Regions from separate parts of the Streptomyces sp. SID8374 genome, predicted to be linked through region 2. Evidence: predicted binding sites of a transcription regulator. Region 2 holds the regulator's gene; the other holds the start of a gene.
What was found. The regulator HrcA, encoded in region 2, represses chaperone genes, less so after heat shock. The targets are predictions, from matches to a motif close to TTNGCACTCNGNNNNNCNGAGTGCNAA.
Positions count from the first base shown of each region.

Region 1: a site for HrcA is predicted at 3,191-3,217, ahead of groES (co-chaperone GroES). Genes of this name have one in related genera too.

Region 1 covers NZ_WWGH01000001.1:4,802,641-4,817,429, forward strand. Annotated here, with positions in the region: gene GTY67_RS21545 (hypothetical protein) at 1-310, shown strand, start outside; gene GTY67_RS21550 (methyltransferase domain-containing protein) at 391-1,614, opposite strand; gene GTY67_RS21555 (polysaccharide deacetylase family protein) at 1,798-2,721, shown strand; gene GTY67_RS21560 (hypothetical protein) at 2,757-3,095, opposite strand; gene groES (co-chaperone GroES) at 3,374-3,682, shown strand; gene groL (chaperonin GroEL) at 3,781-5,406, shown strand; gene GTY67_RS21575 (hydroxyacid dehydrogenase) at 5,485-6,471, opposite strand; gene GTY67_RS21580 (carbohydrate ABC transporter permease) at 6,498-7,367, opposite strand; gene GTY67_RS21585 (sugar ABC transporter permease) at 7,364-8,236, opposite strand; gene GTY67_RS21590 (sugar ABC transporter substrate-binding protein) at 8,428-9,762, opposite strand; gene GTY67_RS21595 (substrate-binding domain-containing protein) at 9,888-11,012, opposite strand; gene GTY67_RS21600 (SDR family oxidoreductase) at 11,124-11,897, opposite strand; gene GTY67_RS21605 (PQQ-binding-like beta-propeller repeat protein) at 12,068-12,742, opposite strand; gene GTY67_RS21610 (MOSC domain-containing protein) at 13,128-13,796, opposite strand; gene GTY67_RS21615 (LysR family transcriptional regulator) at 13,878-14,768, shown strand.
Region 2 covers NZ_WWGH01000001.1:2,053,157-2,067,945, forward strand. Annotated here, with positions in the region: gene GTY67_RS09240 (PfkB family carbohydrate kinase) at 24-1,286, opposite strand; gene GTY67_RS09245 (MFS transporter) at 1,716-3,065, shown strand; gene GTY67_RS09250 (adenosine deaminase) at 3,029-4,021, opposite strand; gene GTY67_RS09255 (ribonuclease Z) at 4,053-4,967, opposite strand; gene GTY67_RS09260 (histidine triad nucleotide-binding protein) at 4,994-5,353, opposite strand; gene GTY67_RS09265 (16S rRNA (uracil(1498)-N(3))-methyltransferase) at 5,422-6,165, opposite strand; gene GTY67_RS09270 (nitronate monooxygenase) at 6,162-7,235, opposite strand; gene dnaJ (molecular chaperone DnaJ) at 7,368-8,507, opposite strand; gene hrcA (heat-inducible transcriptional repressor HrcA) at 8,508-9,524, opposite strand; gene GTY67_RS09285 (MBL fold metallo-hydrolase) at 9,702-10,433, shown strand; gene GTY67_RS09290 (DUF3097 domain-containing protein) at 10,450-11,268, shown strand; gene hemW (radical SAM family heme chaperone HemW) at 11,298-12,539, opposite strand; gene GTY67_RS09300 (ATP-binding SpoIIE family protein phosphatase) at 12,650-14,686, opposite strand.

The sequences.
Region 1 (14,789 bases), 2.7 Mb from region 2:
CGACCGGGAGTTGCGGCTGCCCGGGACGAGCCTGGTCTGGCTGCTGCTGTCGTTCGCCCTGGCGGCGGGCGGGCTGGCGCTCTGTGTGATCGCACCGGCGAGCGCCCGGCCGGGCGAGCACACGTACGGCTTGGTCGCCCTGGCCATGGGCCTCGGCATGGTCGCCTGGCTCACCGGACTCATCGGCGCGGTCAAGGCGTTGGCGCACCGGCGCTGGGTGGTGCGCGTCCTGAAGGGGGCCGCAGCACCGGCGCAGGCCTTGGCGCACGCTGTGGCCGACGCCTCGGCGCACGCCCCGGCGCACCGCTGACGCCGTACGTTCCGACCCGTCGGCTCACCGACCCACCGGACCGACATCGGCCGGAGCGTTCAGGCGTCGGGCGTCGGGCGTCACCCCAGCGGATGCCCGATCAGCATCGTCGGGGCCCCGGCCACCCGGGTCAGGAACACCGTCGCCGAGTTGGGCCCGCTCAGCTTCATCCGGCGGCGCAGTTCCTCCGGTTCGACCGCCGAGCCCCGCTTCTTGACGGTCAGTACGCCCACCCCGCGCTCCCGCAGCAGCGCCTTCAGCTTCTTCATGTTGAACGGCAGCCGGTCGGTGATCTCGTACCCGGCGACGTACGGCGAGGAGTACGGCACATCGCTCGTGACGTACGCGATCGTCTCGTCCACCAGCCGCCCGCCGCACCGCTCCACGATGTCGGCCACCAGGTGCGCCCGGATCACCGCGCCGTCCGGCTCGTACAGATAGCGCCCGACCGGGCCCACCGGCGGGGCGTCCAGCGGGGCCGAGGCGGTGAGGGTGGCCCCGGACGGCAGCAGGGTGGCCCGGAACGAGCCGGGCGCGATCCCCTCCCCGTACCAGAGCACCGCCTCCTTCACGTCGCCCCCGTCCGAGATCCACTCGGCCTCCGCCTCCGGGCCGATCGCCTCGTGCGGGATGCCGGGCGCGATCTTCAGCGCCGCGCGGGGGGCCTTCAGCGCGGCGGCCACCGCCCAGGAGAGCGGCGGTGAGTACGCCTCCGGGTCGAAGATCCGGCCGCGTCCGCCCCGCCGGGCCGGGTCCACGAAGACGGCGTCGTACGGAGAGGTGTCGATCTCCGTGACGTCGGCGCACCGCACCTCGATCAGCGCGCCCAGGCCGAGCGCCCCGGCGTTGGCGCGGGCCACCTCGGCGGTGAGCGGGTCGCGGTCCACGGCGAGGACGGTGATCCCGGCGCGGGCCAGCGCGATGGCGTCGCCGCCGATGCCGCAGCACAGGTCGGCCACGCTGCGCACGCCGAGCGCGGCGAACCTGGCGGCGCGGTGGGCGGCGACCGAGGTGCGGGTGGCCTGTTCGACGCCGTTGGGCGTGAAGTACATCCGGTACGCGTCCTCCGCCCCGAACTTCGCCACCGCCCGCTGCCGCAGCCGGGCCTGGCCGAGCGCCGCCGACACCAGCTCCGCCGGGTGCGTGCGGCGCAGCCGGGTCGCGGTGGCCAGCTCGGCGGCGGGGTCGTGGTCGCGCAGCTCGGCCAGCAGGTGCTCGCCCTCGGGGGTGCGCAGGGCGGCGAAGGCGGCGCGAGCGGGGTCGTCGGCCGGGGTGGCGGGGGTCGATGCGTTCACCCGGTCCATTGTGGCCGGTGCGCGCAGGCGGGCGCCCATGGGCCGACGCGGGCTCTTGAAGGGTGACACGTCAACCCTATGGGCCGGTCGGGGGACGGGTCCGGTCCCCTCGCGGTGTCGGGGCGGGAGGCGCGTAGGCGGCTGGCAGGATGCGGCGCCATGCAGCTAGTACGACAAAAAGGAAAATCACCCATGAAGCGGCACCGGCCGGTCTCCGTCGTGCTGGCGGCCCTCCTGGCCGCCACCATCACCTCGGCCTGCGCGTCGGAGACGGGTGGCGGCGGCGCGGGAGCCCCGGGCGGACCGGCGAAGCCCGCCGCCGGGCAGCCGAACGAGGCCGCCCCGCAGGCCGGGCCCGCCCGCGCTCTGGACACGTACGCCGAGGAACTCAAGCGCAGACAGGCCGCACGGGCCGTCGCCGCGAAGAAGTGGGGGCTGGCCAAGACCCCGCTCGCCGCCCCCGAACCGCCGGAGGTGAAGCCGCGCATCACCACCCGCAAGGGGTTCGAGGTCCGGGACGACAAGGGGCTGCCGCCCGTCTTCACCACCGTCCCCACCAAGGAGAAGATCGTCTTCCTCACCATGGACGACGGGGCGGAGAAGGACCCCGCGCTGCTGCGGATGATGACCGAACTGGACATCCCCTACAGCGCCTTCCTGAGCGACTACGTCACCAACGACAACTACGCGTACTTCCAGCAGATGCAGAAGCGCGGGGTGGTCATCAGCAACCACACGCTCAACCACCGCTATCTGCCCGGCCTCTCCTACGCCGAGCAGAAGCGGGAGATCTGCGGCCAGCAGGAGAAGATCCTCAAGAACTACGGGAAGCGCCCCACCCTCTTCCGCCCGCCCTACGGCAACTACAACCGCGACACCCTCGTCGTCGCCAAGAGCTGCGGCATCACCGCCGTGCCCCTGTGGTCCGCCGAGGCCTTCGCCGACCACATGGAGTGGCGCGAGTGGGACCGGGACCTGCACCCCGGCGACATCGTCCTCACCCACTTCCGGGGCAAGGGCGCCTGGAAGGGCACGATGCCCGACATGATCCGCCTGGTCATGAAGACCATCACGGACAAGGGGTACGCGGTGGCGAAGCTGGAGGACTACGTCTGACCCCCGCCTCCTGACGTACGCCCCCGAATGCGCGCTCAGCCCCCGCTGCGCGCGCATTCGTCGCTGGTGCCCCCGCTGCGGCAGGGCGGGGAGTTCCAGGCGGGGGCGATGGCGGGGGTCCAGTCCACGCCCGGGGCGGTGGGGAGGGGCGCGGACATCGTGCCGGCGGTCGCCTCGTGGGACCGCGCCCAGCCGCGCATCCCCAGCCACAGGGCCGATATGGCCCCGGCCGCCACCTCCGCGACCACCAGCACCAGGCCCAGCAGCAGGTCCGCGCGGCCACCTGGCGCCGACGGCCGCCCCGCGACCCTCCCGGCCGGTCTTCCGGGTCTTCCGGGCGGTCCTCCGGGCAGGCCGCTCTCGGGATGCGTCATCTCCGTACCGTCGTACGGAACGCGAAGCTCCGCCCCGGCGTTGTCCCGACGGTGATCCGACGGAGCCCCGACCGAGACGGCGCGAGGGTGGTGAATTGGCACTCCGCTTGACCGAGTGCTAATCGCGGTCATAGTCTCAGGTCTGGCACTCCCCCCTGGAGAGTGCCAGCACCACACTGTGCGACAGGGCAGGTCCGGCACCCGCGACGACGGATCGGTCTGGTCGCCGCCCACTGACTGCTAAACCCCGTGAGATCTCCGAAGGGGGAGACCGGATCGTGTCGACCACCAGCTCCAAGGTTGCGATCAAGCCGCTTGAGGACCGCATTGTGGTCCAGCCGCTCGACGCCGAGCAGACCACGGCTTCCGGCCTGGTCATTCCGGACACCGCGAAGGAGAAGCCCCAGGAGGGCGTCGTCCTCGCCGTTGGTCCGGGCCGCTTCGAGAACGGCGAGCGTCTTCCGCTCGACGTCAAGACCGGCGACGTCGTCCTGTACAGCAAGTACGGCGGCACCGAGGTGAAGTACAACGGCGAGGAGTACCTCGTCCTCTCGGCCCGCGACGTCCTCGCGATCGTCGAGAAGTAATTCACCCACGTTTGCTTGTGTTCTGCGCCCCTGGCCCCCTGCGAAATAACTAGCCGGGTGGCGAGGGGCGCAGTTCGTCCGAGAGGGAAGTACAGCCCATGGCGAAGATTCTGAAGTTCGACGAGGACGCCCGTCGCGCCCTTGAGCGCGGCGTCAACAAGCTTGCCGACACGGTCAAGGTGACGATCGGCCCCAAGGGCCGCAACGTCGTCATCGACAAGAAGTTCGGCGCACCCACCATCACCAACGACGGCGTCACCATCGCGCGCGAGGTCGAACTCGACGACCCGTACGAGAACCTCGGTGCCCAGCTCGTCAAGGAGGTGGCGACCAAGACCAACGACGTAGCGGGTGACGGCACCACCACCGCGACCGTCCTGGCCCAGGCGCTCGTCCGCGAGGGTCTGCGCAACGTCGCCGCGGGCGCCTCCCCGGCCGCCCTGAAGAAGGGCATCGACGCCGCCGTCAAGGCCGTGTCCGAGGAGCTCCTCTCCACCGCGCGCCCGATCGACGACAAGTCCGACATCGCCGCCGTGGCCGCGCTCTCCGCGCAGGACACCCAGGTCGGCGAGCTCATCGCGGACGCGATGGACAAGGTCGGCAAGGACGGTGTCATCACCGTCGAGGAGTCCAACACCTTCGGTCTGGACCTGGAGTTCACCGAGGGCATGGCCTTCGACAAGGGCTACCTGTCCCCGTACATGGTGACCGACCAGGAGCGTATGGAGGCCGTCCTCGACGACCCGTACATCCTGATCCACCAGGGCAAGATCGGCTCCATCCAGGAGCTGCTCCCGCTGCTGGAGAAGGTCATCCAGAGCGGTGGCTCCAAGCCGCTCCTGATCATCGCCGAGGACGTCGAGGGCGAGGCGCTCTCCACCCTCGTCGTCAACAAGATCCGCGGCACCTTCAACGCCGTCGCGGTGAAGGCCCCCGGCTTCGGTGACCGCCGCAAGGCCATGCTCGGCGACATCGCCACCCTCACCGGTGCGACCGTCATCGCCGAAGAGGTCGGCCTCAAGCTGGACCAGGCCGGTCTGGACGTGCTCGGCACCGCCCGCCGCGTCACCGTCTCCAAGGACGACACGACCATCGTCGACGGCGGGGGCAACTCCGACGACGTCAAGGGCCGCGTCAACCAGATCAAGGCCGAGATCGAGTCCACGGACTCCGACTGGGACCGCGAGAAGCTCCAGGAGCGCCTGGCGAAGCTGGCCGGCGGCGTGTGCGTCATCCGCGTCGGTGCCGCCACCGAGGTGGAGCTCAAGGAGAAGAAGCACCGCCTCGAGGACGCCATCTCCGCCACCCGCGCCGCGGTCGAGGAGGGCATCGTCTCCGGCGGTGGCTCCGCCCTCGTCCACGCGGTGAAGGTCCTGGAGGGCAACCTCGGCAAGACCGGCGACGAGGCCACCGGTGTCGCGGTCGTCCGCCGCGCCGCCGTCGAGCCGCTGCGCTGGATCGCCGAGAACGCCGGCCTGGAGGGTTACGTCATCACCTCCAAGGTCTCCGAGCTGGACAAGGGCCAGGGCTTCAACGCCGCCACCGGCGAGTACGGCGACCTGGTCAAGGCCGGCGTCATCGACCCGGTCAAGGTCACCCGCTCCGCCCTGGAGAACGCCGCGTCCATCGCGTCGCTGCTGCTCACGACCGAGACCCTGGTCGTCGAGAAGCCGGCCGAGGAAGAGGCCGACGCCGGTCACGGCGGCCACGGCCACTCCCACTAGTACGCGGCTTTCCGTACGCCTGAGGCCCGGTACCCCCGTCGCGGGGGCACCGGGCCTCGGTGCGTTCCGGCTGTCCGCCTACGCCCTGCGGGCCAGGTCGTCCGGGGTGACCGGGTCGGCGAACGGCACCCCCTGTACGTACCGCGCGATCTCCTCCAGCGCGAAGTCCCCCATGCGGTGGATCTCGTCCCCCAGCGACCCCGCCACATGCGGGGTCAGCAGGACGTTCTCCAGGTCGTACAGCGGGGAGCCGGGCGGCGGAACCTCCGGCTCCGTCACATCGAGGACAGCGTTCAGCCGCCCCGACACCAGCTCCGGCAGCAGCGCCTCCCCGTCGACCAGCGAACCGCGCGAGGTGTTGATCAGCGTGGTGCCGTCCGCCATCGCCGCCAGCTGGGCGGCGCCGATCATGTGCCGGGTCGCGGGCAGCTCCGGCGCGTGGACCGAGACGATCCGGCTGCGGGCGCACAGCTCGTCCAGGCCCACCTTCGCCGCGCCGAGGAGGGCCGCCGCCCCCGCGTCCACGTACGGATCGAAGAGCAGCACGTCCAGGTCGAACGGGCGCAGCAGTTCGATCACCCGGCGCCCGATCCGCGAGGCGCCCACGATCCCCACGCACCGCCGGTAGTTGCCGTGCCCGTCCAGCTCCGCGCGCCAGTCGTGCGGGGCCCGGAGCTGCCGGTAGCGGTGGGCGGCGCCCAGCACGTTCTTCCCGGCGAACAGGATCGCGGCCAGCGTGTACTCGGCGACCGGCAGTGCGTTGGCCCCGGCCGCCGAGGTGACCTGGATGCCCCGCTCCCAGCAGGCCGGGGTGATGTGGTGCTTGACGCTCCCGGCCGCGTGGACGACGGCCCGCAGCCGGGGAGCGGCGGCGAGGACCTCGGCGGTGAGCTGGGGCGCGCCCCAGCAGGTGATGAGCAGCTCCGCCCCGGCGAGCGCGGCCGCGACTTCGGGCTCCGGACCGGCCAGCCGGTGGGCGACCAGCGCCGGATCGGTCTCCACGAGCGCGGTGAGCCGCTCCCGTTGTACGGGGGTGAAGAGGCGGTCCGCGATGCCCGGGCCCATGGCGAGGAGGGCGGCGGGGGTGGGTGTCACTTGAGGCTCCCTGCGGTCAGTCCGGCTTTCCAGTGCCGCTGGAGCACGACGAAGGCGATGATCAGCGGCGTGACGGCCAGAAGCGAGCCGGTCACGACCATCGGATAGAACGCCGGGTCGGCGTTGGCGTTGCTGTGCCAGTTGTACAGGCCCAGGCTCAGCGGATAGAGGTCCTTGTCCGACAGCATCACCAAGGGCAGGAAGAAGTTGTTCCAGATCGCGGTGAACTGGAAGAGGAAGACCGTCACGAACCCGGGCATGACCATGCGCAGCCCCACCGACCAGAAGGTCCGCAGCTCACCCGCCCCGTCGATCCGGGCGGCCTCCAGCACCTCGTCGGGGATGTAGCCCGCGCTGAAGATCCGCGAGAGGTACACGCCGAACGGGTTGACCAGCGCCGGGATCAGCACCGCCCAGTAGGTGTTGACGGTGCCGGTCTCCACGGCCAGCAGATACAGCGGCAGGGACAGGGCCGTGGAGGGCAGCAGCACGCCCAGCAGCACCAGGGCGAACAGCTTCTCCTTGCCCCGGAAGCGGTACTTGTCGAAGGCGTACCCGGCGGCCACGCTCACCAGCGAGCAGCCCAGCGCCCCGATGCCCGCGTACAGCAGGGAGTTGCCGTACCAGCGGAAGTAGATGCCGTCCTGGTACGCCGTCAGCTCCGACAGGTTGTGCGCGAGGTCGAAGCCCTCGAAGGAGAAGACGTCACCGCCCAGCAGGTTCCCGGCGTCCTTGGTGGCGGCCGTGAGCAGCCAGACCAGCGGGAAGAGCGTGTAGAGGGCGGCGATCAGGAGCACACCGTTGACCGCGGTCTTCGACAGCCATCGGCCGGAGGTCGCGGAGGTTCTGGAGGTGGCGGAGGTCATGACCTGGCCTCCTTCCGGTTGGTGAAGCGGGTGACGGCGAACGAGAGCGCGGCGGCGACGAGCGCGATGAGGACGGAGGCGGCGGCCGCGAGACCGTAGTCGTTGCGCTCGAACGCGGCGCTGTAGGCGTACATGTTCGGGGTCCAGGTGCTCGTCACCGCGGAGCCCGAGCCGCGGCTGAGGATCAGGGGCTCGGTGAACAGCTGGAGCGATCCGATGATCGTGAAGAGCAGCACCATCACCAGCGAGGAGCGGATCAGCGGGAGCTTGATGGAGAAGGCGATCCGCCAGTTCCCCGCCCCGTCCACGGTCGCGGACTCCAGCAGCGAGCGGTCCACGGCCTGGAGCGCGGCGTAGAAGATCACCACGTTGTAGCCGAGCCACTCCCACAGCGCGATGTTGACGATGGAGGGGAGCGTGCCCTGGGAGGAGAAGAAGTCGAAGCCGATCCCGCCCGCTTCCATCGCGGCGACCACGGGGGAGAGCTGCGGGGTGTAGAGGTAGATCCAGATCAGCGCGGCGATCAGGCCGGGGATGGCATGCGGCAGGAACAGCGCCAGCTGGAAGAAGCGCCGGGCGCGCGCCAGCGCGGTGTCCAGCAGCAGGGCCAGGACGATCGCGCCGCCGCCCATCAGCGGGATGTAGAAGGCGCAGTAGCCGAGCAGCACCCAGAACCCGTCGCGGAACGCCTGGTCGCCGAGGGCGCTCGCGTAGTTGCCGAGCCCGTCGAAGACGGTACGCGGACCGTCGAAGCCGAGGCCGGACTGCTTCTCGGTGAAGAGGCTGAGCCAGAGCGCGTACGCGACCGGGACGATCATCGCCACGGTGAAGAGGGCGAAGAAGGGGGCGAGGAGGGTACCGGCCGCCAGCCGGGTGCGGGCCTGGGTGCTGAGCGCCTTCGCGGGGCGGCCTCGTGAACTGAGCGCTCTGGACGGCCGCTTGCTGTTGTTGGCGCGTACGGGATCGGGCGGGCCTGTCAGTGGATCGGGCGTGCCGTGTACGGGATCAGGCGTGCCGGTCACGCGACCAGGCGTACCGCGTACGGGATCAGGCGTGCCGCTCATGCCGGGTCCTCCACCTTCAGGCCGCGCTTGCGCAGGTCGGCGACCGTGGCGTCATGGGCCCGCCGGATCGCCTTCGGCAGCGTCGACGCACCGCCCACCACCTCGCCGAGCGCGTCGCCCAGCGCCGAGTTGGTGGCGCCGGGGCTCGGGCCCCACACCCAGTCGGGCCCGATGGACGCGCCCGCCTCCTCGAAGAGCCCGTACAGGTCCTGGCCCCCGTAGAAGCTCGTGTCGAAGGCCTCCTTGGCGATCGGCACCATCGCGGGGGAGGCGGGCAGGGCGCTGGAGGCGCTCGCCCCGATCCGCGCCTTGATCGCGTCCTCGTGCGTCGACATCCACAGCGCGAACTCGACGGCCGCCGCCGTCTTGGTGCTGCCCTTGCTGACCGCGAACGTGGAGCCGCCGATCATCCCGCTGGCCGGCCGGTCCGCCTCCCAGGACGGCAGCCGCACCGCCGCCCACTTCCCCTTCTGCTCGGGCACGATGCCCGCGAGCACGCCCGCGCCCCACGAGGCCCCGAGGTAGCCGACGGTGGTGCCCTGCTTGAGGGAGCCGGTCCACTCGGGGCTGAAGGAGGAGGCGGTGGAGACGAGCCGGTCGTCGATCAGGCCCTGCCAGTACGCGGCGGTACGGGTGGAGGCGGGGTCGGTGGTGTGGATCCGCCAGGCGGAGGTGCCCGCGTCGGCCCGGAACCACTGCGCACCCGCCTGCCACGCCATGGCCTGGAAGAACGTCGGATCGTCGGGGAAGAAGGTGGCGATCCGGGTCTTCGGCGAGGCCTTACGCACCTGTTCGGCCGCGTCCCGGAACCCGTCCCAGGTGGCCGGCGGGGTGATGCCGTGCTCGGTGAAGAAGTCCTTGCGGTAGTAGAAGACCTGGGGCGCGGCGTCGAAGGGGACCGCCCAGTTCCGGCCGCCGAGCGTGGTCATCTCGATGGTCTGCGGCAGGAACTTCTTCTTGATGTCCTCGGTCAGATAGCCGCTGATGTCCTGGAGCGAGCCCTGGCTGACGAACGCGGACAGCTGCGGATACTCGATGGAGAGCAGATCCGGGGCGATGCCCGCCTTCACCGCGTTGGCGATCTTCGGATAGCCGCCGAGACCGCCGGACGGTATCTCCTCGAACTCCACCTTGATCGTCCTGTGGGTCGCGTTGAACGCGTCCACCACCTCCTGCGACCCCCTGGTCCAGGCCCAGAAGGACACGGTCACCGGGTCGTCGGCGGTACCTCGGACGCGGGAGTCGTCGGCGCCGCCGCACGCCGTGAGAACGGCGAGAGCGGTGGCGGCGCCGACCAGCGCATGGACGGAACGGGACCAACTGAGGCTCACGGCACGGCTCCTGTACGGACGGTACGGGCGGGGGTAGCCGCGATATTTCGATCCCGCCTGAGCGAAGTCAAGAGCGAAAGATTGAATGATCGAATAATGATCGATTCAAGGAGCCGCAAAGAGGGTCATACCGCCGCAAGGCGGTCGGCTTCCTCCGCCCCCGGCCGCCCGCACGACCCCCGCACCCGCAACGTCGGCAGCAGCGCCACCCGGCGCCGGGGCGCGGCCTCCCCGCTCCCCGGATACCGGGGCCCGGACAACCGCTCCACCAGCAGCTCCGCCGCGCACCGCCCGACCTCCCGCTTGGGCGGGGCCACCGCGGTGAGCGGGGTGTCGGCCAGCGCGGCGACCTCGTCGTCGTACGTGATCAGCGCCAGGTCGTCCGGGACCCGCACGCCCAGCTCGGCCAGGCGGCGCACCATGCGGATGGCGTCCTCGTCGTTGTGCACCAGCACCGAGCTCGCCCGCCGCTCGCGCACCGCGTTCCGCACGGCCAGCGCGGAGCGTTCGAAGAGGGCCGGGTCGCGCTCGGCGGAGGTGGCGGCGATCAGCGGTTCGGTGCCGGCCAGGCCCAGGGTCTCCAGCGCCCGCCCGTAACCGGCGCGCACCGCCCGGGCGGTGGGGCTGTCCGTCCGCGCGACCAGCATCGGCGTCCCGTGCCCGAGCCGCACCAGATGCCGTACGGCCAGGAGCACCCCGTGAGCGTGGTCGGAGCCGACCCGGTCCAGCCCCTCCAGCGGACCGCCGGGCTCCCCTTCCCGCTCCACCAGCACCTTCTCCACCGGCAGCCGGGCGATCCAGTCGCTGTAGCGCGCCCGGTGCTCGGGCTCGGTCCAGCTCGGCGCCAGCAGCAGCCCCTGGGCCCCGGCCGCCAGCAGCCCGGCGGCGTGCGCGGCGTCGTCCTCGGGGCGGTAGTCGGTGACGCGCAGGATCAGCCGGGCGCCGAGCCGGGCGGCCGCCTCGTGGGCGCCCCGGATGACCTCGGCGAAGTAGTACGCGGCCGCCGGTGCGAGCATCCCGATGACGGGCCCGCCGCCCACCGGCGTACCGGCCGGGCCCCGGTCGGCGGGCCAGGACACCGCGCCGTGCGTCCGGTCCAGCAGCCCCCGGGAGGCCAGCGCCTCGACATCGCGCCGGGCCGTGACCACCGAGACACCGAGGCGTCCCGCCAGGTCCGACACCCGTACGGTGCCGCGCTCGCGGACCAGGTTCAGCAGCCGGTCATGTCGTTCGGCCCCACCTTCGCGCACGGTGACAGCCCCCCTTGAGCAGAATGATCGAACCATGGGTGATGGCCGATCATTCGATCACAACAGGGTCGGGGGACGGGAGGGCCCGGTACGAACGGCGGGCCCGACGCGCTACTGCGGCCCGTACTTGCGTCCCGTACGCGAGGTGACCCCGCCCAGCAGACTGCGCGGCGTCACCTTGACCAGCCCCATCAGCGCCTTGTAGCGCGGGTCCGGGATCGACACCGACCTGCCCCGGGCCAGGTCCGCCAGGGCCGAGGCCACCAGCTTGTCCGCGTCCAGCCACATCCACCCCGGGATGTTGCCGGTGCCCATCCCGGCCCGCTCGTGGAACTCCGTACGGACGAAGCCCGGGCAGAGCGCCATCAGCCGCACCCCCGAACCGGCGAGGTCCTTCGCCGCGCCCTGGGTGAACTGCACGACCCACGCCTTGGACGCCCCGTACGTACCGCGCGGCACGAACGCCGCCACCGACGCCACATTGATCACCCCGCCCCGGCCGCGCTCCTTCATGCCCGTGGCGGCGGCCGACGTCAGCCGCAGCACCGCCTCGCAGTGCACCTTCAGCATCGTCAGCTCGTCGGCCATGGTCACGTCCAGGTAGCGCCCCTTGTTGCCGAACCCGGCGTTGTTGACCAGCAGGTCGACCGGGTGCGTGCGGTCCGCGAGCCGCTTCTCGACCGCCTCGATCCCGGTGTCCGTGGACAGGTCCGCGCGCAGCACCTCGGCCTCGATGCCGTGCCGGTCGTGCAGTTCGGTGGCCTGCTCGTGCAGCCGGGCGGTGTCCCGGGCCACCAGCACCAGGTTGTGCCCCTGGCCCGCGAGCCGCCGCGCGAAGGCCGCCCCGATACCCGCCGTCGCGCCCGTAATCAGTGCAGTCGTCATACGCGGCACGTTAGTGCCCCGCGCGCCCCCGGTTTCACCCACCCGTGGTCGCGGCACCGCGACCCCGGGCGGGCGGCCCGATCGGGCCCGGTCGGGGCAGGTCAGGGCCGGTCAGGTCCGGTCGGGGGCGAAGGACAGCATGCTGGCCTGGAGGTCACTGCCGGTGCCGCTCACGCCCGAGGGCATGACGACGACCCGGCCGTCCACATAGGCCCGCCGCCCATCCAGGTCTCGGGGGCCGAGGCCGCCGCCGGGTGCCGGAGGAGCACCTTCTCCGTGCCCGCACCGCCCGGGCCCATGAGGAAGGTCCGGCCCGGCCCGTCCGGCGACGCCGACTCGTAGACGAGCGCCGCGCCGGACCCGCTCCCGGCGCAGTGCTTGAGCCCCTTGTCCCGTGGGTCGATCGTGGTGCGGAGCTTCCCTCCGGGGCCCAGGGCCACGACCCGCCAGTCGGCCGTGGTGTCCTCGGCGTTCACAGTGGTGAAGACGACCGGATCGACGGAGATCAGACTGCCGAACTGCCGACCGGGAGCGGTCCGGTGACGCCACAGGACCTTGCCGGTGCGCGGGTCGATCATCTGGAGCTGGTTGCACCGGTTGCCCCGCTCGTCGTCCGGCCTCTCCTGGCGGACGATCACCACCTTGCCGTCGGGGGTGGGGTCGGCCGGGGTCTCGCAGACGGCGGAGGGCAGCGGCACGCTCCAGACCTCTGCCCCGTCCGAGAGCCGGTAGGCCGCGACCTTCCGGTACAGGGCCTGGACGACGATGCCGTCGACGGTCCACAGGTCATGGACCTTGTCCGGCGCGGCGGACCGGCCCCACCTCCCGTCGGTGACGGCGTACACCCCCTCCCACCGTGGCCACGAGCAGCAGCGCGACGACGACGGCGACGGCCGGCGCCCCGCCGAAGCGTCTGCGGCGCGGTGGCGGCGGTGGTGGTGGCCCGTAGCCGTCCTGTGCGTACGGATTGCCGGGTACGGGCTCCTGCGGCGGGCCCGGTGCGTACCAGGGCTGCGGCCGGTCGGTCACGATCTTCCCCCTGAGACGTGCCTGCGTCTGGGACGTGCCGCTATCTCAGACGTGTATCTCAGACGTGCTGCATCGCTCCGCCGACGGTCCGGCCGAGCACAGGTCACCAGCGGGGGACGCGCCGTACGCGGACGCAGTTCCCCCAACAGGGCGTGCGCGTACACCTGATGACTGACCGTCATGCAGTCCTGCGTGACCCCCTCAGCCCTGCACCGCCACGTACTCCCGCGCCTTGCGCAGCGCCTCCGGGTGCAGCGCCGACGCGGCGGCCAGCAGCGACGGCAGCAGGGTGCGCTCGGTGGTGACGGCCCGGAACTGCAAGGCCGCGGTGACCTCGTGGTCCGGGCGGTGCACGATCTCGACCGGGTCACCGGCCCGGATCGTGCCCGGCTCGATCACCCGCAGATACGCACCGGTCACCGCCTCCTGGGTGAACCGCCGCACCCACTTCTCCTCCTTGATGTGGTCGGCGAACGTCCGGCACGGGATACGGCCGGAGGTCACCTCCAGCAGCAGTTCGCCCCCCACCCGCCAGCGCTCCCCGATCAGCGCCCCGCTCACATCGACCCCGAGGGTGGTGAGGTTCTCGCCGAACGCCCCGTTCGCCAGCTCCCGGCCGCCGAGCTGCCGCTCCCAGGCGTCCAGCTCCTCCCGGGCGAAGGCGTACACCGCCTGGTCGCTGCCGCCGTGGTTGCGCAGATCGCAGACCGCGTCCCCGGCGAGCCCGCTGCCGCCCGTCCCCTTGGGGCCGGGGTCGGAGACCCGCACGCTTCCCTCGAACGGCCGCTTGTCGATCCCGGACAGACCACCGGGGCCACCGGCGGACGGGAGGGGGGTGGGGCGGCCGATGTTCACGCTCAGCAATCTCATACGGGTCACGCTAATGGCTCAACCCTCAAAGGGGTACGCCATTAATTCGCCTCTCACCCAAGAAGCTCTTATGGTGGTGGGGTGATCGAAGCACGCCACCTCCGTGTCCTGCGCGCCGTCTCCGCCACCGGCTCGTTCTCCGCCGCCGCCCGCGAACTCGGCTGCACCCAGCCCGCGGTGAGCCAGCAGATGAAGGCGCTGGAATCCTCCGCCGGCACCACCCTGCTGATCCGCACCGGGCGGGAGATGCGCCTCACCCAGGCGGGCGAGGCGCTGGTGCGGCACGCCTCCGGCATCCTCGCCGGGCTGACCGCGGCCGAGGAGGAGGTGGCCGCCATCGCCGGGCTGCGGGCCGGCCGGGTCCGGCTCGTCTCCTTCCCCAGCGGCAGCTCCACCCTGGTCCCCGGAGCGCTGGCGGCCCTGCGGGCCGAGCACCCCGGGACCCGGGTCTCGCTGGTCGAGGCCGAGCCGCCGCGCTCGGTCGACCTGCTGCGGGACGGCGACTGCGACATCGCGCTGGCCTTCCGCTACGGCACCACCGGCGGCGAATGGGACGACCTGGTGGTCCGGCCGCTGCTCACCGACCGGCTGATCGGCCTGGTCCCGGAGGGGCACCGGCTGGCGGACGCGCCCAGCGTCTCCATCGGCGAGCTGGCCGAGGAGTCGTGGATCGCGGGCTGCCCGCGCTGCCGCCGCCAGCTGGTGGAGGTGTGCGAGGAGTCCGGCTTCACGCCCCGGATCGACTTCGCCACCGACGACTACCCGGCGGTGATGGGCCTGGTGGGGGCCGGGCTCGGCGTGGCGGTGCTGCCGGAGCTCGCGGTGGAGTCGGTACGGCCCAAGGGGGCGCGGACCGTCGTGGTGGAGCCCGCCATCGCGCGGGAGATCGTGGCGCTCACCCTCCCGGACCTGGCCCGGGTCCCGGCGGTGGCGGCCACCCTGGACCAGCTGTCCCTGGCGGCCGCCCGCTGAGGATCCGCGCGGCCGGGGACA
Region 2 (14,789 bases):
CCCGTGTGTACGACGCGTCCCGCTCACTGCCGGAAGCCGATCGTGGGGACCGCGCGCCGCAGCGGCCAGGCGCGGGCCGTGGCGGGGAGCAGCTCCTCCAGGAACGCGTACCGCTCCAGCGCGGCGGGGTCCTGGCTCTCGCAGGTGCGGATCCGCTGCCACCAGGCGGCGATCTCGGCCCAGCCGGGCGCGGAGAGCGAGCCGCCGAACTCCTGGACCGAGAGGGCGGCGGTCAGCCCGGCGAAGGCGAGCCGGTCGGCGAGCGGCCAGCCCGCGAGGGTGCCGGTGACGAACCCGGCCACGAACACGTCCCCCGCGCCGGTCGGGTCGAGGGCCTCCACCTCGATGGCGGGCACCTGGGCGCCGGTGCCGGTGCGGCCGTCGACGGCGTACGCGCCCTCGGCGCCCAGGGTGACCACGGCGAGCGGGACGCGTTCGGCCAGCGCGTGGGCGGCGGCGCGCGGACAGTCGGTACGGGTGTAGCGCATCGCCTCCTCCGCGTTGGGCAGGAACGCCTCGCAGTGCGCCAGGTCGGGCAGCGCGTCCAGGTCCCAGCGGCCGGTCTCGTCCCAGCCGACGTCGGCGAAGATCAGCGCGCCGTGCCGGGCGGCGGTGGCCACCCAGGGTTCGCTGCGGCCGGGGACGAGCGAGGCGATGGCGGCGCGGGCGCGCGGGGGGCACTGGGGGAAGGCGGGGTTCGGGGCGGTGTTCGCGGGGGTGTCCACGGGAGGGGCGTCGGCCGTGCCCGTCTGGCCCGGGACGGCGGTGGCCTGGTCCGTGGTGGCCTTGCCCGGGACGGCGGTGGCCTGGTCCGTGGTGGCCTGGCCCGAGGCGGTGGCGGCCTGATCCGTGGTGGCCTGGCCCGGGGCGGCCGAAGGCGCCGGGGCCTCGTGGCCGTGGGAGACCATCGTGCGCTCGCCCTCGTACGCCATGGAGACGGTGACCGGGGAGTGCCAGCCGGGGACGGTGCGCGACATCGACAGGTCGATGCCCTCGCCCTGTTCCAGGGCGTCCCAGCAGTATTCGCCGTAGTGGTCGTCGCCGAAGGCGGCGGCCAGCGAGGTGTGCAGGCCGAGCCGGGCGAGCGCGGTGGCCATGTTGGCGACGCCGCCGGGGCTGGAGCCCATCCCGCGGGCCCAGGACTCGGTGCCGCGCACGGGGGCGCTGTCGAGGCCGGTGAAGATGATGTCGAGGAAGACCGTCCCCGTCAGGAAGACGTCGCAGGCGGGGTCCTGCGGGGCGCGCAGCGCCAGCAGCGGGTCGATCCCTGAAGTGTCAGTGCTCACCGTGCGCTCCCCGGCCGTGCGGCAGATCTGGACAGTGTGAGATCCGGCCAGTCTGCCGGATTCGAGGTCAGGGGCGGGGCCTCCCCCGCCGATCGCGGCAGGGCCGGCATGCCATCCTGACCTGCATAAACATGCGCTGCTACCCGGGCTCCGAGTGCATAAACGCATAAGTGACCCAGATCACATCGGGGCGGCTTTCGGTCGGCCGGGAGCGCTTGATACAAATTGCCCCGCGAGCACCTTCGGGGACGTTGTCCGACGAGAGCCGCACTTCCGCTTATCTCGCCGTACCTCCCCGTATCCCCGCGTATCTCGCCGTACCCCCCGCATTTTCGCATTGCCCCGCTTGCTTCGCGCTGCCCTTCTCGGGCGCGCCCGCGTCACCTCCCCCTCCCCCCTGCCTGCTCAGGCATGTCTTCAGGAACGCCCATGTCGTCGCGCCGTGCCGCGTGGCCCTTGGTTGCCGTGTTCACCGCCGGCTACCTCGCCTCCTACCTGCTCCCCACCATCGTCGGCCGCCTCAGCGTCCATCTCGGGCTGACCCCCGCTCAGGCGGGCCTGGTCGGCAGTGCGCTGTTGCTCAGCTCGGCGAGTGCCGGGTTCACGCTGGCGGGCCGGGTCGAGAGGTACGGGGCCCGTACCCCGGCCCGGGCCGGACTGGTGCTGGCCGCCGTGGGGTACGGCTGCGCGGCGCTGGCCGGGTCCGTGCCGCTGGTGGTGGCCTCCGTGGTGGTCGGCGGCTTCGGCTCGGGTGCGGCGACGGCGGCCGCGGCGGCCGGGATCGCCGCGCGGCGCGACCCGCACCGGACGTCCTCGCTCGGCCTGCTCACCGTCTCCGCCACGGCGGGCGCCCTCTATCTGACGATCCCGCACCTCGGCGGCGGCCACCGGCTGCCGTTCGCCGCCATCGCCCTGGTCGCCCTGCTCGTCTGGCCCGCGACCACCCGGCTGAACGGCCCCACCGCACCCGAGGAGTCCACCTCCCGCATCACCGGCCGCCTGCCGCACCGCCGCTCCGGTCTCGTCCTGGCGGGCGGCATGCTCGTCTGGTCCATGGCGCAGAACGCGCTCTGGGGCGTCAGCAGCCGCATCGGCGTGGTCCAGGCGGGGCTGACCGAGGTGACCGTCGGCGCGGTGTTCGCCGCCGCACTCGGCGCGGGGCTGCTGGGCGTCATGGGCGCAGGCGTGCTCGGCGCCCGGGTGGGCCGGGCGGTGCCGATCGGGCTGGGGACCGTGGTGATCGCGGGGAGCATCGTGGTCAGCTCCTCGGCCCGGGACCTCGGCTCGTTCGCGACCGGCGAGATCCTGTGGAACACCGTCTACCCGGTGGTCCTCTCCTACCTGATCGGGCTGGCCGCCTCCCTGGACGTACGCGGCCGCTGGGCGGTCCTGGCGGGCTCGGCCTCCTCCGTGGGTGTGGCCTGCGGCCCGCTCCTGGGCAGCGTGCTCTCCGAGGAGGCCGGTTACCCGGCGATGGGGCTGATCCTGGGCGCGGCCACCCTGCTGGTCGCCGCGCCCGTGACCGCCGTGGCCCTGCACACCGGTGGCCGTCCGCTGGTGCCCGGCTCGGTCCGCCGCCGTGGTGGGGCCCCGGCCGCGCTGCTGGCCGCCACCACCGGCAGCCTCTCCGGCGCGGTGCCGAAGCTCGGCTCACCGGAGCAGGCCGTCACCGAACTCCGCGTACGGCGCAGGCGGCTGGTGCGCAGCGCGATCCGGACGGCCGGTCCGGACGGCGGGCCCGGTCAGTCGAACGCGTACGCCTCGACCTCGGACAGGTAGCGCGCCCGGCGCTCCTCGTCGTGGTCGAGGAAGGCCGCCTCGAAGGAGTTCCGGGCCAGGGTGCGCAGCTGCTCCGGGTCCAGGGCGAGGGCGTCCCGTACGGCGTCGAAGTTGTCGCCCGCGTACCCGCCGAAGTAGGCGGGGTCGTCGGAGTTGACCGTGCAGAGCAGCCCGGCGGCCACCATCTCCGGCAGCGGGTGGTCCTTGAGCGTGTCCACAGTGCGCAGCCGCACGTTGGAGAGCGGGCAGAGCGTCAGCGGCACCCGGTCCGCGACCAGCCGCGCCACCAGCTCCGGGTCCTCCATACACCGCAGCCCGTGGTCGATCCGCTCCACGCCGAGGACGTCCAGGGCCTCCACGATGTAGGACGGCGGCCCCTCCTCCCCCGCGTGGGCCACCTTGCGCAGGCCGAGCGCGGTGGCCTCCTCGTACACCGCACGGAACTTGGCGGGCGGGTGGCCGACCTCGGCGGAGTCCAGGCCGATCGCGCTGATCCGGTGGAGGTAGGGGCGGGCCGCGTCCAGGGTGCCGAGGGCGGCTTCGGCGGAGAGGTCGCGCAGGAAGCACAGGATGAGCTGGGTGGAGATGCCGTGGGTCTCCTCGCTGCGCTCCAGCGCGCGGCTCAGCCCTTCGATGACCGTGCCGATGGGGACGCCACGGGCGGTGTGGGCCTGCGGGTCGAAGAAGATCTCCGCGTGCCTCACGCCCTGGGCGGCGGCTCGGGCGAGGTAGGCGTCGGCGAGTTCGGTGAAGTCCTCATCCGTCCGCAGCACGGCCATGAGCGCGTAGTAGAGGTCCAGGAAGGACTGGAGGTCCTCGAACCGGTAGGCCTGGCGCAGCTCGTCGGTGGTGGCGTACGGCAGGGTCACCCCGTTGCGTTCGGCGAGCGCGAAGGCCAGCTCGGGTTCGAGGGTGCCTTCGATGTGGAGGTGGAGTTCTGCCTTGGGGAGGTGCACGGTGTCTCGCAAACGGTGGTGCTGGGTGGGGTCAGTGGTGGTGCCTGGGCGGCAGCGGGACTCTGATCAGGTCCTGCGCCACGGTGAGTTCGCCGTCGAACCCGGCGGCGCGGGCCTGGGTCTCGAAGAGTTCGGGGTCGCTGTAGCGCTGCGAGAAGTGGGTCAGCACCAGGTGGCGTACGCCGGAATCCTTCGCCACCCGGGCGGCCTGGCCTGCGGTCAGATGGCCGTGGTCGGTGGCGAGCTTCTCGTCCTCGTCCAGGAAGGTGGACTCGATGACGAGCATGTCGCACCCCTCGGCGAGCGCGTACACCCCGTCGCAGAGCCGGGTGTCCATGACGAACGCGAACCGCTGCCCGCGCCGGTGCTCGGAGACCTGCTCCAGGGTGACGCCGCCGAGGACGCCCTCCCGCTGGAGGCGGCCGACGTCCGGCCCGCTGATGCCGTGCTCCTTGAGGAGGGCGGGCAGCATGCGGCGGCTGTCGGGCTCGGTGAGGCGGTAGCCGTACGACTCGACGGGGTGCGAGAGCTTGTGGCTGTCCAGCGTGTACGAGTCCGTCGCGGCGAGGACCCCGCCGACTCCGGCGACCGGGGTCTCGGTCAGCCGGACGGTCTCGCGGTAGGCGGTGGCGTACCGCAGCCGGTCGAAGAAGTGCTGCCCGCTCGCCGGGTAGTGGGCGGTGACGGGGTGCGGAACCTGGTCCAGGTTGATGCGCTGGATCACTCCGGCGAGCCCGAGGGAGTGGTCGCCGTGGAAGTGGGTGACGCAGATCCGGTCGATGTCGTGCGCGGCGACCCCCGCCCGGAGCATCTGGCGCTGGGTGCCCTCGCCGGGATCGAAGAGGATGCCCTGGCCGTCCCAGCGCAGCAGATAGCCGTTGTGGTTGCGGTGCCGGGTGGGGACCTGGCTGGCGGTGCCGAGCACCACCAGCTCGCGTACGGACATGGGGAAACGCTCCTGCGGTGCGGGTGTTATCCGGGCGGCCACTGGAGGCCGCGGCCGCCCAGGACGTGGGCGTGCGCGTGGAAGACGGTCTGGCCCGCGCCCGAGCCGGTGTTGAGGATGATCCGGTAGCCGGTCGAGTCCACCTTCTCGTCGGCGGCGACCGCTCCGGCCTCGCGCAGCACGTCGGCGGCGATCTGCGGTTCGGCGGCGGCCAGCGAGGCGGCGTCCGGGTAGTGGACCTTGGGGATGACCAGGACGTGGGTCGGGGCCTGCGGGTTGATGTCGCGGAAGGCGACGGTCGTGTCGCTCTCGCGGACGATGGTCGCCGGGATGTCCCCCGAGACGATCTTGCAGAACAGGCAGTCGGTCTGCGGCTCTCCCGCCATAGGGCCGGGCCTCCTCGTTCGCTGGTGATCAGTACACGGGCATGTTATCGCCGGTCCGTGGGGGCCGTTCAGCCCCAGCGACCGGTGCGGCCGAGGAGCAGCGCCGTCGCGGCCGTCCCCGCCGTTGACGTACGCAGCACGCTGCGGCCCAGCCGGTACGGGCGGGCGCCCGCCTCGGCGAAGGCGGCCAGCTCCTGAGGGGAGACGCCGCCCTCGGGGCCGACGACGAGCACGATCGTGCCGGTGGCGGGGAGTTCGGCGGTGGCGAGGGGGGTGCTGTCGTGGTCGCGGTCCTCGTGCAGGACCCCGGCGAAGTCGGCACCGGCCAGGAGGGCGGCGACCTGCTTGGTCGTCAGGGCCTCGGCCACCTCGGGGAAGCGGACGCGGCGGGACTGCTTGCCCGCCTCCCGTGCCGTGCTGCGCCACTTCGTCAGGGCCTTGGCGCCGCGCTCGCCCTTCCACTGGGTGATGCAGCGGGCGGCCTGCCAGGGCACGATCGCGTCGACGCCGGTCTCGGTCATGGTCTCGACGGCGAGTTCGCCCCGGTCGCCCTTGGGGAGCGCCTGGACGACGGTGATCCGGGGCGCCGGCTCCGGCTCCTCGTGGACGCCTTCGACACCGACGGTCAGCCGGTCCTTGCCCTCGGCCGCCCGGACGACGCCCTCCGCCCAGTGGCCCAGCCCGTCGGTGAGGACGACGGCCTCGCCGGGCTCCAGCCGCTTGACCGAGACGGCGTGCCGTCCTTCGGGGCCGTCCAGGACGAACTCCGGTCCGGTGGGCATCCGTTCGACGACGAAGACCGGTGCCGTCACCGGGGACTCCTCATGCTCAGGGCCGTACGGGCGGCCTCCAGTTCGTCGGCGAGCAGTTCGATCAGCTCGCCGACGGGCAGTTCGCGGGCCATCCGGTGGCCCTGCCCCGCCCACAGGGCCATGCCCTGGGCATCCCCCGCCTTCGCCGCGGCCTGGCGCAGCCCGGTGGTCAGGTAGTGGACCTGGGGGTAGGCGGCGGGGGCGTACGGGCCGTGTTCGCGGATGAACCGGTTGACCAGTCCGCGCGCGGGCCGCCCGGAGAAGGCGCGGGTCAGCTCGGTGCGGACGAAGAGCGGGTTGGTCAGGGCCTGCTTGTGGAGCAGGTGGGCGCCGGACTCGGGGCAGATCAGGAAGGCGGTGCCGAGCTGGGCGGCGTCCGCGCCCGCCGCGAGGACGGCGGCGATCTGGGAGCCGCGCATCAGACCGCCGGTGGCGACGATGGGGATCTGCACCGTCTCGCGGACCTGGGTGACGAGGGTGAGCAGCCCGGTGCCGGTGTGGTCGGCCTGCGGGTCGTCGCGATGGGTGGACTGGTGGCCGCCCGCCTCGACGCCCTGGACGCAGACGGCGTCGGCGCCCGCCCACTGGGCGCCCTGGGCCTCCTCGGCGGAGGTGACCGTCACGATGGTGTACGTCCCCGCCTTGGCGAAGGCGTCCAGCGTGTCGCGGGTGGGACAGCCGAAGGTGAAGGAGACCACCGGGACGGGGTCCTCCAGCAGGATGGCGACCTTCGCCTCGTACCCGTCGTCGCCGCTGCTGTCGGGGTCGCCGAGCGGGGTCTCGTACCAGGCGGCCTCACCGGCCAGCTGGTGGCGGTAGACCTCGACGGCGCTGGGGTCGCCGAGGGCGGGCTGCGGCATGAAGAGGTTGACGCCGAAGGGGCCGCCGGTGAGCCGGCGCAGCTGTTTGATCTCGTTGTACATGCCGTCCGCCGTCTTGTACCCGGCGGCGAGGAACCCGAGCCCGCCCGCCTCGGCGACGGCCGCGGCGAGCTGAGGTCCGGAAGCGCCGCCCGCCATGGGGGCCTGCACGATCGGATACCGGCAGAGATCGGTCAACGCGGAGGACATGACCGCATCGTGCCACGTCCGCCGCACAGGGCCGAATCAGCCAGCGTCCGGCGTGACCGGATCTCCCGCAGAACGCCGCACCGCCCACCGGCGGGTAACCGGTGGGCGGTGCGGTGAAAGGCGGAAAAGGGTTCAGCGGCCGTTGAAGGCGTCCTTCAGCCGGGAGAAGAGGCCCTGCTGACCTGGCTGAAACTGACCCAGGGGCCGCTCCTCGCCGCGCAGCTTGGAGAGCTCCCGCAGGAGCCGCTCCTGCTCCGCGTCGAGTTTGGAGGGGGTCATGACCTCGACGTGCACGATGAGGTCGCCCCGGCCGCCGCCGCGCAGGTGGGTGATGCCCCGCCCGTGCAGGGGGACGGACTGGCCGGACTGGGTGCCGGGCCGGATGTCGATCTCCTCGACGCCGTCCAGGGTCTCCAGCGGACACTTCGTCCCGAGGGCGGCCGCCGTCATCGGGATGGTGACGGTGCAGTGCAGGTCGTCGCCGCGCCGCTGGAAGACGGCGTGCGGCAGCTCGTGGATCTCGACGTACAGGTCGCCGGGCGGGCCGCCGCCGGGGCCGACCTCGCCCTCACCGGCGAGCTGGATGCGGGTGCCGTTGTCGACGCCCGCCGGGATCTTGACGGTGAGCGTGCGGCGCGAGCGGATACGGCCGTCACCGGCGCACTCCGGGCACGGCGTCGGCACGACCGTACCGAAGCCCTGGCACTGCGGGCAGGGCCGCGAGGTCATGACCTGGCCCAGGAAGGACCGGGTGACCTGCGAGACCTCGCCACGGCCGCGGCACATGTCGCAGGTCTGGGCGGAGGTGCCGGGGGCCGCGCCCTCGCCGCTGCACGTGTTGCAGACGACCGCCGTGTCGACCTGGATGTCCTTGGTGGTGCCGAAGGCCGCCTCGGCGAGGTCGATCTCCAGGCGGATCATGGCGTCCTGGCCGCGCCGGGTGCGCGAGCGGGGCCCGCGCTGCGAGGCCGTTCCGAAGAACGCGTCCATGATGTCGGAGAAGTTGCCGAAGCCGCCGGCTCCGAAACCGCCCGCGCCGCCGCCCCCGCCGTTGGCGGAGAGCGGGTCGCCGCCGAGGTCGTAGACCTGCTTCTTCTGCGGGTCCGAGAGCACCTCGTAAGCGGCGTTGATCTCCTTGAACCGCTCCTGGGTCTTCGGATCCGGGTTGACATCCGGGTGCAGCTCGCGTGCGAGCCGACGGAATGCCTTCTTGATCTCGTCCTGAGATGCGTCGCGGCGCACGCCGAGTACGGCGTAGTAGTCCGTGGCCACTTACGACTCCGCCAGGATCTGTCCGACGTAACGTGCCACTGCGCGTACCGCTCCCATCGTTCCGGGGTAGTCCATGCGGGTCGGTCCGACCACGCCGAGTTTGGCGACTGCCTCGTCGCCCGAACCGTAGCCGACCGCGACGACGGACGTGGACGTGAGGCCCTCGTGGGCGTTCTCGTGCCCGATCCGCACGGTCATGGCTGAGTCCGTGGCCTCACCGAGCAGCTTCAGCAGGACGACCTGCTCCTCCAGTGCTTCCAGCACCGGCCGGATCATCACAGGGAAGTCGTGCCCGAAGCGGGTGAGGTTGGAGGTGCCGCCGATCATCAGCCGCTCCTCCGTCTCCTCGACCAGGGTTTCGAGGAGGGTGGAAAGGACCGTGGAGACCGTTCCCCGGTCCTCGCTGTCGAAGGATTCCGGCAGCTCCCGCACCAGCCGCGGGACATCCGCGAAGCGGCGTCCGACGACCCGGCTGTTGAGCCGGGCCCGCAGATCCGCGAGGGATGCCTCGCCGAAGGGCGCGGGGCAGTCGATCATACGCTGTTCGACCCGGCCGGTGTCCGTGATCAGGACCAGCATCAGCCGGGCGGGGGCCAGCGAGAGCAGCTCCACGTGCCGGACCGTGGAGCGGGTCAGCGAGGGGTACTGCACGACCGCGACCTGCCGGGTCAGCTGCGCGAGCAGCCGTACGGTCCGGCCGACCACGTCGTCCAGGTCGACCGCGCCGTCGAGGAAGTTCTGGATGGCGCGGCGCTCGGGCGAGGAGAGCGGCTTGACGCCGGCGAGCTTGTCGACGAAGAGGCGGTACCCCTTGTCGGTGGGGATGCGTCCCGCGCTCGTGTGCGGCTGCGCGATGAAGCCCTCGTCCTCCAGCACCGCCATGTCGTTGCGGACGGTGGCCGGGGAGACGCCCAGCTGGTGCCGCTCCGTGAGGGCCTTGGAGCCGACGGGCTCCTCGGTGCCGACGTAGTCCTGGACGATGGCGCGCAGCACTTCGAGTCTGCGTTCGCTGAGCATGGCGCACACCTCCAGCTGTCGTTCTCCGGTGTCTGACTTCCGGTATCCGTCTGGCACTCGGTGCGTATGAGTGCCAGCTACCCACCGGTCAGTGTACGGGGGTGGGGTGGGGCCTGGGCAAGGGCGACCGGCCACGCCGCCGCCGGACCGCGCAGGTGGCCCCGATAGCGTCGCCCCATGGACGTCTCTTGGGAAGACTTCGGCTGGGAGCGGTTGGGCCGCGGTATCGGGCGGCGCCGCCTGCCGGGCTGGGACGCCACGGTCGCGCTGGTGGCCGGGGCGGAGAGCGTGCTGCTGTACGACACCGGGTCGACCCTGCGCGAGGGCGTCGAGTTGCGGAGGCAGGCCGAGGCGCTGCTCGGCCGGAGGGTGACGCATATCGCACTGAGCCACCCGCACTTCGACCATGTGCTGGGTACGGCGGCGTTCGCCGGGGCGCAGGTGTACGGGGCGGTGGGCATCGCCGCCCTGCTGCGGCGCTCGGCGGACGAGCTGACCGGGTCGGCCGTGCGCCACGGTCTCGCGGAGGAGGAGGCGCACCGGTCGGTGGACACGCTGGTGGTGCCGCACCACGAGGTGACCGGCGAGTGGACCCTCGACCTGGGCGGCGGCCGTCAGGTGCTGCTCGCCAACGTGGGCCCGGGGCACAGCGGCCACGACCTCGCGGTGCTGGTCCCGGGCACGGAGGGCGAGCCCCCGGTGGTGCTCTGCGGGGACCTGGTGGAGGAGTCGGGCGACCCGCAGGCGGGCCGGGACGCGATCCCCTCCCGCTGGCCGGCCGCCCTGGACCGGCTGCTCGAACTGGGCGGCGAGGGCGCGGTGTACGTACCGGGGCACGGGGCGGTGGTGGACGCGGCGTTCGTCCGGGCGCAGCGGGCGGCGCTGGCGGAGCGGTTCGGGGCGGGGTGAGGATTATCGTCTGCGCATGCGCAGCTATCAGCCGGACCTGACCCCGCCGTGGAAGAGGTCCGCCCCCGTGCCCGAGGTCCCCGCCGAACCCGATCTGGTCGTGGAGGAGGTCGCCACCGGTTTCTGCGGGGCGGTGATCCGCTGCGAGAAGACGGCCCAGGGTCCGACGGTGACCCTGGAGGACCGCTTCGGCAAGCAGCGGGTCTTCCCGATGGAACCGCGCGCCTTCCTGCTGGAGGGCAAGGTGGTCACGCTGGTCCGCCCGGGCCCCGGCGGTCCGGTGCGCCCCACCCGTACGGCCTCCGGTTCGGTGGCGGTGCCCGGTGCGCGGGCCCGGGTGGCGCGGGCGGGGCGGATCTATGTGGAGGGCCGGCACGACGCGGAGCTGGTGGAGCGGGTGTGGGGCGACGACCTGCGCATCGAGGGCGTGGTCGTGGAGTACCTGGAGGGCATCGACGACCTCCCGGCCATCGTGGGCGAGTTCTCCCCGGGGCCGGACGCCCGGCTCGGGGTGCTGGTGGACCACCTGGTGGCCGGTTCCAAGGAGTCCCGGATCGCGGCGCAGGTCTCGGACCCGCATGTGCTGGTGGTGGGCCACCCGTACATCGACGTGTGGGAGGCGGTGAAGCCGTCGTCGGTGGGGATCGAGGCGTGGCCGGTGGTGCCTCGGGGCCAGGACTGGAAGACGGGGGTGTGCCGGGCGCTGGGCTGGCCGGAGAACACCGGGGCGGCCTGGCAGCACATCCTGTCCAAGGTCCGCAGCTACAAGGACCTGGAGCCCCAACTGCTGGGCAGGGTCGAGGAGTTGATCGACTTCGTGACGCTGCCCGAGTGACGTTACGGGGGCGAGCCCGGCCCCCGGGCTCAGTCCACCAGGTCCCGCACCACCGCGTCGGCCAGGAGCCGCCCGCGCAGGGTGAGGACCGCGCGGCCCTCCTCGTACGGAACGGGCTCCAGCAGCCCGTCGGTGAGGGCGCGGCGGGAGGCGGCGAGGCCGTCGGGTTTCAGGAGGGTGAGCGGGCAGCCCTCGCGGAGCCGGAGCTCCAGCAGGATGCGCTCCACCCGGCGGTCCTCCTCGGCGAGGACCTCCCGGCCCGCGCCGGGTGAGCGGCCCTCGGAGAGCGCCTGAGCGTACGCGCCCGGGTGCTTCACGTTCCACCAGCGGACCCCGCCGACGTGGCTGTGGGCGCCGGGGCCCGCGCCCCACCAGTCGGCGCCGCGCCAGTACAGCTCGTTGTGGAGGCAGCGGCCGGCCTCGGTGGTGGCCCAGTTGGAGACCTCGTACCAGTCGAAACCGGCCGCCGCGAAGGCCTCGTCCGCGATCAGGTAGCGGTCGGCGTGCGCGTCGTCGTCGGTCATGGGGATCTCGCCGCGCCGGATGCGGCGGGCGAGCTGGGTGCCCTCCTCGACGATGAGCGCGTACGCGGAGATGTGGTCGGGGCCCGCGCCGATCGCCGCGTCCAGGGTGGCCCGCCAGTCGTCGTCGGACTCGCCGGGGGTGCCGTAGATCAGGTCCAGGTTGACGTGGTCGAAGCCCGCCGCCCGGGCCTCGGCGACGCAGGCCTCGGGGCGGCCGGGGGTGTGCGTGCGGTCCAGGATCTTCAGGACGTGCTGCTTGGCGCTCTGCATCCCGAAGGAGACCCGGTTGAAGCCGCCCTCGCGCAGGGCGGAGAGGTAGGCCGGGTCGACGGACTCCGGGTTCGCCTCGGTGGTGATCTCCGCGTCCTCCGCGAGCCCGAACTCCTCCTTGATCGATGCCAGCATCCGTACGAGATCGGCAGCGGGCAGGAGCGTGGGGGTGCCGCCGCCGACGAAGACCGTACGGACCGGGCGCGGGTCGTCGCCGAGGACCTTGCGGGCCTGGCGGACCTCCTCGATCAGGTGGGCGGCGTAGTTGTCGCGGGAGGCCAGGGCGCCGCCGGAGCCGCGCAGCTCGGTGGCGGTGTAGGTGTTGAAGTCGCAGTAGCCGCAGCGGGTGGCGCAGTACGGGACGTGCAGGTAGAAGCCGAGCGGGCGGTCGGCTGCGCCTTCCAGGGCGTGGCGGGGCAGCGCCCCGTCGTCGGGCACGGGCTCACCATCGGGCAGTACGGAAGGCATACCGACCATTGTCGCTCGCCCCGGACGTTTCCCGGACCGGGCCGCTTTTCGCCGATGTGCTCCGGTCCGCGTCCAGCACCCCGACGTACCTCAGTCCGCGTGCAGCATCCCGACGTGCTTCAGTCCGCGTGCAGCACCAGCAGGGCCACGTCGTCGTCCGGGGGCTGCTCGGCGAACTCGTGGACGGCCCGTCTGATCCGCTCGGCCGTCGCCTCGGCGGGCAGCCCCGCGCACCCGGCGAGCACCCGGGCCAGCCCGTCCCCGTCGTCGAACATCAGCGGGCCCGACCGCCGCTCGGTCACCCCGTCCGTGACGCAGAGCAGGGTGTCCCCGGGCGCGAGGTCGAAGACCTGGCTCTCGTACGCCACGTCCTCGACGACCCCCAGCAGCACCTGCGGCTCGGCCGCCGGGCGTACGGAGCCGTCGGGGCGCAGCAGCAGCGGCAGCGGGTGCCCGGCGCTGGCCACCGTGCAGCGGACACCTCCACCGGGGAGCGGCACGACCTCCCCGTAGAGCAGGGAGAGGAAGCGCGACTGCGAGCCGTCGTGGAGCTGCTGGCCCCCGGCGGCGGCGACCATCAGCGCGGCGGCCTCGGCGGCCTCCATGGCGTCGTCCAGGAGCAGCCGGTTGAGCCGGTCCAGCACCTCGCCGACGCCGAAGCCCTCCCGGGAGAGCAGACGGAGCCAGGGGCGGGCGAGGCCGGTGACGACGGCGGCCTCGGGCCCTGAGCCCTGGACGTCGCCGAGGACGAAGCACCAGCGGTCGCCGGGGCAGGGGAAGATGTCGTAGAAGTCACCTCCGACCACGCCGTCGTCGCTCGGTTCGTATACGAGGGCGCTGGTGACGCCGGGGATCTCCGCGACCTTGCTGGGGAGCAGGCCGCGCTGGAGGATGCGGCTGATGGTGGCCTGCCGGGTGTAGGCGCGGGCGGCGCCGACGGCGAGGCCGAGACGGCGTACGAAGTCCTCGATGAGCGAGGCGACGGCCTCGGGCACCTGGGCGACGCCCTCCCGGCCGACGAGGACGGTGCCGAGCGCCCGGCCGGCCGCCGTGATCCGGAAGGCGAGCGCGGCACCGTCGCGGCCACCGGGCTGCGGGGGCTCGTCCGTGGGCGGGGCCGGCCAGGGCACGGGGACGGAGACCGGCCCGGAGCCGGCGCCGGGCGGGAGGCGGAGGGGTTCGCGCTCCAGGGCGGTGCGCAGGGGCTCCGTACCGCTCTCGTCGCTGTGCCAGACCCGGGCGAGCCGGGGTTCGGCCCCCGGTCCCCCGCTCTCGGCCTCCAGCCAGATCGCGCACCAGTCGGCGAGGCGCGGCACCAGCAGCTGGCCCGCTATGGCGGCCACCAGATCCTCGTCGAGTTGCCCGGCGAGCAGGTCGGACGCCTCGGCGAGGAAGGCGGGGGCGCCCCGGCTGTCCCAGACGGCGTCATCGCGCTCGGTGCGCCGGGCGGCGGGGGCGAGGATCTCTGCGGCGCGCAGACCGCGCCGGAGGGTGTCCTGGTCGGGCGGGGCGGGCGGGGCGCTCCAGTCGTCGACGGGGAGGCGGGCCCAGACGGTCTTGAGGCCGGTGCGGTAGGTGATACCCCAGGACTCGGCGAGGGTGGCGACGAGCTGGAGACCCCGGCCGTACTCGGCGGGGTCGGGGAGAGGGGCGGGGTCGGTGGGGGCGGTTCGGGCCTCGGTGGGGGCGGCGGGAGCGGTTCGGGCCTCGGTGGGTGGCTCGGTGGTCGTAGCGGCGGGGGCGTGCGCGGGCGCGGGGTCTCCGGCGGCCCCCGGCTCGTCGGCGCCCACCGGGCGGGCCGGGTGGTGGTCGGTGACCTCCAGGACGAGGGCGGCCGAGGGCTCGTCGCCGCCCTCCTCCTCCAGCCGGAGGACCAGGTCGACCGTGGTCCCGGCGTGCACGACGGCGTTGGTGACCAGCTCGTTGGTGACGGTCACCGCGTCGTCGGCGAGCCGGTCGCTGAAGCCCACGGCGGCGGGCACCCCGAGCCCGGTCCACTCCGCGAGCGCCGCCCGCACGAACCGGCGGGCGGCGGACGGGGCGAGGGGTATGCCGGGCAGGCTGGTACGGCTGGCCAGGCGCGGGCCGTGCGCGTACCCGGCACGGGCGGTGCCGGGGCGCTGCACGGTGTCCCGCTGCAAGGGGATGGGTGCCACGGTGCGGCTCCTACGGGTCCGACGACTCCGACAGAGTGACAGACCGGACGCGCCCATAAGCGCCGAGTTACCGAAGTGGGCAGAAAATCGAGCACATTCGAAC